One region of the Achromobacter sp. F4_2707 genome, then DNA from elsewhere that is predicted to be linked to it. Evidence: predicted binding sites of a transcription regulator. Region 1 holds the regulator's gene; the other holds the start of a gene.
What was found. The regulator LexA, encoded in region 1, represses DNA repair genes until DNA is damaged. The targets are predictions, from matches to a motif close to ACTGTATNNNNATACAGT.

Region 1 (3,409 bases):
CGCCAACAGCCCGCCCATGGCGCCTATTTTGTATTTGTCCTGCCGGGTGGGCAAAGTTGTGGTGCACCAATCGTTCCGCCCCGCCATATTGCTGATTGTGCTGGTAGCGATTCCCATCCAGTTACTCACTACTTTTATACCTGCGATTTCTCTATTCTTTCCCCGTTTACTCGGGTTGATATAGCGCATAGGGCCGTTATGAAAAGTAGAGATCTTATCGAGCAAGTTGCCCAAGAAGGCGAAGCCGCTCGTGTTGCGCAGCTTTCGCGTGCTGACTGGTTAGCCGTTGCGCTTGAGCTTTTTAAAACCGAAGGTATTGAAGCGGTGCGTGTCACGCGCATGGCGGAAGCGCTTGGCGTTACACGAGGCAGCTTTTATTGGCATTTCAAACATCGCGAAGACCTCCAGAATGCACTGATTGTTTTCTGGCAAAAGAAGAATGTGCAGTCTGTGCTGCAGGCGCTGGACGAGAACCACGCGCTGGATGACGGCATTCTGTCCTTGTTTTCAGCCTGGCTAAACCCCGATCGTTTCGAGCCAGGCTTGGACTTGGCCATGCGCGATTGGGCCCGGCGTTCGCCCAAGGCCAATGATGCGGTTAACGAAGCGGATACGCTGTGCATGGATGCCATCGCGGCTTTCTATGAGCGTCACGGCTTCGAGCCGGTGGAAGCCAGGGCACGGGCACGCACCATTTACGCCTGCCAGATTGGGTATTACGTCGTGACAGGCCTGCATGAGCCTATGGCGATTCGCTTGCGGTATCTGGAATCAATTTATGCCATCATGACGGGCCAGGCCCTGGCCCCTGAAAAAGCTGAGCGCTTCAGGGCCGCGCATATCCCCGCTTAACGGCATAGAACCCAGCCTTGGCGCGGCCCGCATGCGAGACGCTGCGGGCCTGCGTAGTTTTAATGCAAAGGCGCGGCGCGGATCAGGCCCACGGCCAGCCCCTCGATGGCGAAATCGTCGCTTGGGTGAACGATAATGGGGGAAAAGTCGGGGTTTTCGGGCAGGAGCTGCAGGGAACCACCGCTGCGCTGCAAGCGCTTGACGGTGACTTCGTCGCCCAGACGGGCCACGACAATTTGCCCATTGCGGGCTTCAGGGGTTTTTTTCACTGCAAGCAGGTCGCCCTCGAGGATGCCTGCGTCGCGCATGCTGAGGCCCCGCACTCTCAGAAGGTAATCGGGAACAGGGTTGAACAGCGAAGGCTCGACGCCGATTTCGCGTTCGATGTGTTCGGCTGCAAGAATGGGGCTGCCGGCAGCCACCCGACCGACAATAGGCAGCAACAGGGATAGCGGGCGGGCGGGTTCTGAGGGCGCCGCCGGAGGCTCGGCCAAACGGATTCCCCTAGAGGCGCCGGCAGTAAGCGTGATGGCTCCCTTGCGGGCCAGCGCCTTAAGGTGGTCTTCAGCGGCATTGGGCGAGCGGAAACCCAGCGCGTGTGCGATTTCTGCACGAGTAGGCGGAAAGCCGGTGCGCTGGATTTCGGAACGGATGAGATCCAGGATTTCCTGTTGACGAGCTGTGAGTTTGACGGCCATGGTAAGCGCTGTTTTTTTATACAGTCCTGATTTTGACCTGTTTGTACAGGAAGATCAAGCGGAAGATGCTGTGGCTGTAGCGCGCAGCCGTTATAGGCATGTGCTCGACTTGTATCAGGGTGGTTCACCGGCAGACAGCAGGGGCGCGCGGATGTACTATGAAATGTATGCGCCATGACCACCCGCCCATGCGTCAGCCCCGCTCTTCAAGGCGCGGTCGAACGCCGTTGCGCGACACGCAGGCGGCCTTGCCGGGTATTCTCACCGGGCGTTTGGCAGATGTTCCGCCGCCGGTGCTGCGCATCCCACCTTCCCGGTTGGCACTGTTTCTGGATGTCGACGGTACGCTAGCCCCGATTGCTGCAAAGCCACAGGGGGCATCGGTGCCGTTGCGTACAAGGCGTCTTTTACAGCTATTACAGCGTCAGGGCGTGGCATTGGCAGCGCTTAGCGGGCGCCCGTTGTCGCAGGTACGGCGTTTGCTCTATCCGCTCGACATTCCTTTGGCCGGTTCACATGGCGCACAGGTCAGCCTGTCAGGCCGCGGCAGCATTCGCAGTTCAGGGCCGGTACCGCAGCGCATAGCAGCCATTCTGGAGTACGGCGTACAACGTCTTCCCGGGGTCTGGCTGGAACGCAAACCGGCTGCGATGGCCTTGCATTGGCGGCAAGCGCCACAGCATCGTGCGGAGGTATCCGTACTGGCTCAGCAGGTTTTGGCTCATGCGCCGGGTTGGCAGGTGTTGGAAGGGCATTGCGTGCATGAAGTCAGGCGGCAAGGCAGCGACAAGGGGAAAGCGCTGGGGCATTTGATGCGTCAGCCAGAGTTTGCAGGGCGTTGGCCGCTCGCTGTGGGCGACGACCGTACCGATGAAGACGCATTTAAGGTGGCGCTTACCCTGAAGGGGGGAGCGATTCGTATCGGGGTCGGCCCGAATACAGCGGCGCCATGGCGACTCCGAGACACGGATGAGCTGGTGGTCTGGCTTGGCATGTTGCTGCGCTCGTTGCGAGTTTGAGTGCCATACTGGCGGGGGCGTGAAATCCCCATAGGGCAGGGCCAACACAACAGGGAAGGGGTATGAGCGAACAGGAGCGGTTGGTGATTGTGGCAAACCGGACGCCCGCCGTGAAATCGGCGGGGGGGCTGGCTTCGGGTTTGCTGGATGCACTCAAGGCGAAGCCCAGCCTGTGGTTCGGCTGGAGCGGCGAGTTGCGGGATGATGACGCAAATTGCGTGCAATTATTCAGCTTAGGCCGCCTGATCGTGGCATCAATACCGCTTACGACCGAGGCGCATAATCGCTACTACAACGGTTTTGCCAACGGGGTGTTGTGGCCTGCCTTTCATCATCGGCTGGATCTCATGAGCTTTAGCGAAGATGATTACGCAGGCTATCAGGAAGTCAATCAACATATGGCGGCCCAGTTGCGACCGCTGCTGAAACCAGACGACCTGGTGTGGGTGCACGATTATCACCTGCTGCTGTTTGCGCAAATGTGTCGTGCACAAGGTATCAGTCAGCGCCTGGGTTTCTTCCTGCATATCCCTTTTCCCGTGCCCAGCGTCGCCCAGGCTATTCCCCGCATCGATGAGTTGCTTGATGCCATGTGCGATTACGACTTGCTGGGTTTCCAGACAGAAGACGACAGACAGGCTTTCGTTAATACATGTCGTGCACGTCGACCCGGTAAACCGGTTCCGCTGACCGGCGTGTATCCCATTGGTGTGGACCCCCATGCTTTACAACGGGAAGCGCAGGTGAAGCCCTTGGTGCGGTTGTGGCCGGAAGATAGCCATCTTCAGGGGATTCTCAGCGTTGACCGCCTCGATTACACCAAGGGACTGCCTGAGCGTT
Region 2 (3,409 bases), on a different contig from region 1:
GCCGCACTGTGCACTCGCTAATCAAGCTGCTGGCGCTGTATCGCGACCTTAAATTCACGCTGATTTCCCCTCCGGGGTTGGAAATGCCTGAATATATTCTTGAGCAGGCTGGGCGCAACGGCCATACCATTCAGCAGACACATTCACTGGAAGAAGGGTTGCGTGGCGCCGACGTTATCTACGCCACTCGCGTACAGAAAGAGCGTTTCGAGGAAGAGCAGTTGGAAGGCTACGACGCAACCTTCCAAGTGAATAAAGCGATTGTCGATAAATGCTGCGACCCTGATGTCATTGTGATGCACCCGCTTCCGCGCGATAGCCGTGAAGGTGCCAACGATCTCAGCACAGATCTCAACTACGACCCGCGTTTGGCGATTTTCCGTCAGACTGATAATGGCATTCCGGTGCGCATGGCCATTTTTGCGGTATTGCTGGGCGTGGAATCTCTGGTGCCGCATTCGCTGCGCGACGTAACTTGGAGCCCGCCTTCGCATATCGGCCCAGACGATAGCGTATTCCACGGCATGTACTGATATTTCCGCTGGGTGTGAACCGGGCCTGGCCCGGCTTTACGCGGCAGCTCTGTTTTAGTCGTAAAGCGGCCGCCGCGTCAGTCGTGGCGGCCGTGTTGCCTTCATGCTTGCTTTTCGCCGCCCAGCGCTTCAACAAGCGCTTCCAGCAATTGCGACAGCTCGCCGCTCATCAACGTGAAATCGGAGTCGAACTGCTCGGCTTCATCGTGAGCGGGTATGCGGCCTTCCTGCAGCACGTCGAGCGGAGCGATGCGCTTGAGGTCCAGGCCATCCGATAAAACGAAGGACACGCGATCGGCCCAAGTGAGAGCCAGGCGCGTGCATTGCTTCCCAGCTTCCACGTGCTTGCGAACATCGTCCAGCTCGATGGCTTGGCGTACGTAGCGAACGGCGGCGCGTGTTTCGTTGGTGGAGCGCAGCTCGGTGTCTTGGTCCACGGTGAAATTGCTGGGCGGCTCGTCGCTAACCAGCCAGTTGGTCATGGCCGATGCGGGCGAAAGCTCGGTGTAAAGCGGCACAACAGGGAAGGGGTCTAGCACCTTGGCCAGGGCGCCCATGACCTCATCGCATTTGGCTGCAGCGGCCGCGTCGACCACCAGCCAGCGGTTTTTGGTGTCAACCCATACGCGGGTGTCGCGATAGATGCTGAACGCTTTGGGCAGAAGCTCATCGGTAACGGCTTCCTTGATTTCCTTCATTTGCTTGCGACCAGGCTTATAGCCTTGCTGTTCTTCGATTTCCTGAGCGCGTGCGCGCGCGAACTGGTTGATGACTGTAGAAGGAAGCAGTTTTTTTTCTACCCGAAGGCTCAGTAAATACTGACCATCCAAGGCGTAGACCAAGCCGGACTCGGGGCGTGGCGGAACCCAGCCGAATGCAGTCATGTCGGTAGCGGAGCCAGGCCGGAAGGCCAGTTTTTCCAGCGCGTTTTCCAGCGTTTCCTGGGTGAAGTTCCAGGAGGGAGCGAGACGGTAGATGCGAAGATTCTTAAACCACATGGAGAAATATCGTTTTGAAATTGGGAGAGGGCGGAAAATTGGCCGATCGGGCACGCCGCAAAGGCACCGATTGTATGCTGAACCCACCACGCGCCAAGCAGGCTTTATGTATCCATGCGTGCTAATGCGGGTGCCAAACTTGGTGCGGAAGTGGGGTGAAACAAGCGGGCGGCCGCGTGTACAAAGGGTTTGACGATTGTGCCGGCCTGTCTTCACTCGGTAACGTTACGGCCTGCCAACACAGAATTTCATATCTGTTTATTTATACAGTATAATTTGATGCAATAATCGTCGGCATCTACACGGCGCTCTCATACGTCGCGCCGCTTTCACAGTTATTTGCAAGGATCCTCAATGGACGACAAAAACCGCAAAGCCGCCAACCCGGAACGCGCCAAGGCTCTGGCCGCCGCACTTTCGCAAATCGAAAAGCAGTTTGGCAAGGGTTCGGTCATGCGCTACGGCGACGACACGGTCGAACACGACATCCAGGTAGTGTCTACCGGCTCACTGGGGCTGGATATCGCACTGGGCGTTGGCGGCCTGCCACGTGGCCGAGTCATCGAAATCTACGGCCCCGAATCTTCCGGTAAAACCACTCTCACGCTGCAGGTCATTGCTGAAATGCAGAAGCTGGGTGGCACGTGCGCGTTTATCGATGCCGAACACGCGCTTGATGTCCAGTACGCGTCAAGGCTGGGCGTCAACCTTGAAGACCTCCTTATTTCCCAGCCCGATACCGGCGAACAAGCGCTTGAAATCACCGATGCTCTGGTGCGCTCCGGTTCTATCGACCTCATCGTCATCGACTCTGTCGCAGCGCTCACCCCCAAAGCTGAAATCGAAGGCGACATGGGCGACTCTCTGCCCGGCCTGCAAGCCCGGCTTATGAGCCAGGCGTTGCGTAAGCTCACGGCCACTATCAAGCGTGCCAACTGCATGGTCATCTTCATCAACCAAATCCGCATGAAGATCGGCGTAATGTTCGGCAACCCGGAAACCACTACCGGCGGTAATGCCCTGAAATTCTATTCCTCCGTCCGTCTCGATATCCGCCGCATTGGCGCCATCAAAAAGGGCGATGAGGTCATCGGTAATGAAACTCGCGTCAAGGTTGTCAAGAACAAGGTGGCGCCACCCTTCAAGCAGGCCGAGTTCGACATCATGTACGGGGCGGGAATCTCGCGCGAAGGCGAAATCATTGATCTCGGCGTTCAGGCCGGCATTGTCGACAAAGCAGGGGCTTGGTACAGCTACGATGGCACGCGCATCGGTCAGGGCAAGGATAACGTTCGCGAATATCTTAAAGAGCACCCAGAAATGGCGTTTGAAATCGAAAACCGCGTACGAGAAAAACTCGGTGTGGCGCCCCAGCAAGCTGCTGTTGTCAGCCATGCGCCTAATACTCAAGAGGCCGGCGAGTAACTGCGCCGTCAGGGTGGGCAGTGTTTCCGCCCGTCGCTGCATCAGGCAACTCGTACGCCCTTGTTCGCACGAGTTGCCTGTTTATTGAAGAAAGAATATGGCGCAAGCGGGTGGAAAGCTCTCTCTCAAAGCGCGGGCCGTCGGGTTGCTTTCACGGCGGGAACATTCTCGTACTGAACTGCGGCGTAAGCTATCGCCGCATTGTGAAGAGCCTGCTGAACTCGAAGCCCTGCTCGATGAACTCGAACGCAACGACTGGTTGTCGCAGGAACGGTTTGCTGAAAGTCTGGTGCACCGGCGGGCAGCCCGCTATGGTATGCGACGCATCGTGCAGGAACTCCGGCAGCACGAACTTCCCGAAGACACGCTGAAAGAAATGGCGGGGAAGTTGCGTTCCAACGAGCTCGATCGAGCTCGCGAAGTGTGGAAGAAGCGGTTTGGCGTAGCGCCGAG

Region 2: the regulator LexA is predicted to act here: its motif matches at 1,785-1,802, upstream of recA (recombinase RecA).

Annotation. Positions count from the first base shown of each region.
Region 1 covers NZ_JAZDRJ010000003.1:187,747-191,155, forward strand. Annotated here, with positions in the region: gene VRY85_RS04515 (TRAP transporter large permease) at 1-184, shown strand, start outside; gene VRY85_RS04520 (TetR/AcrR family transcriptional regulator) at 199-852, shown strand; gene lexA (transcriptional repressor LexA) at 912-1,550, opposite strand; gene otsB (trehalose-phosphatase) at 1,739-2,569, shown strand; gene VRY85_RS04535 (alpha,alpha-trehalose-phosphate synthase (UDP-forming)) at 2,632-3,409, shown strand, end outside.
Region 2 covers NZ_JAZDRJ010000010.1:152,563-155,971, reverse strand. Annotated here, with positions in the region: gene VRY85_RS11345 (aspartate carbamoyltransferase) at 1-533, shown strand, start outside; gene VRY85_RS11340 (recombination-associated protein RdgC) at 635-1,531, opposite strand; gene recA (recombinase RecA) at 1,886-2,956, shown strand; gene recX (recombination regulator RecX) at 3,054-3,409, shown strand, end outside.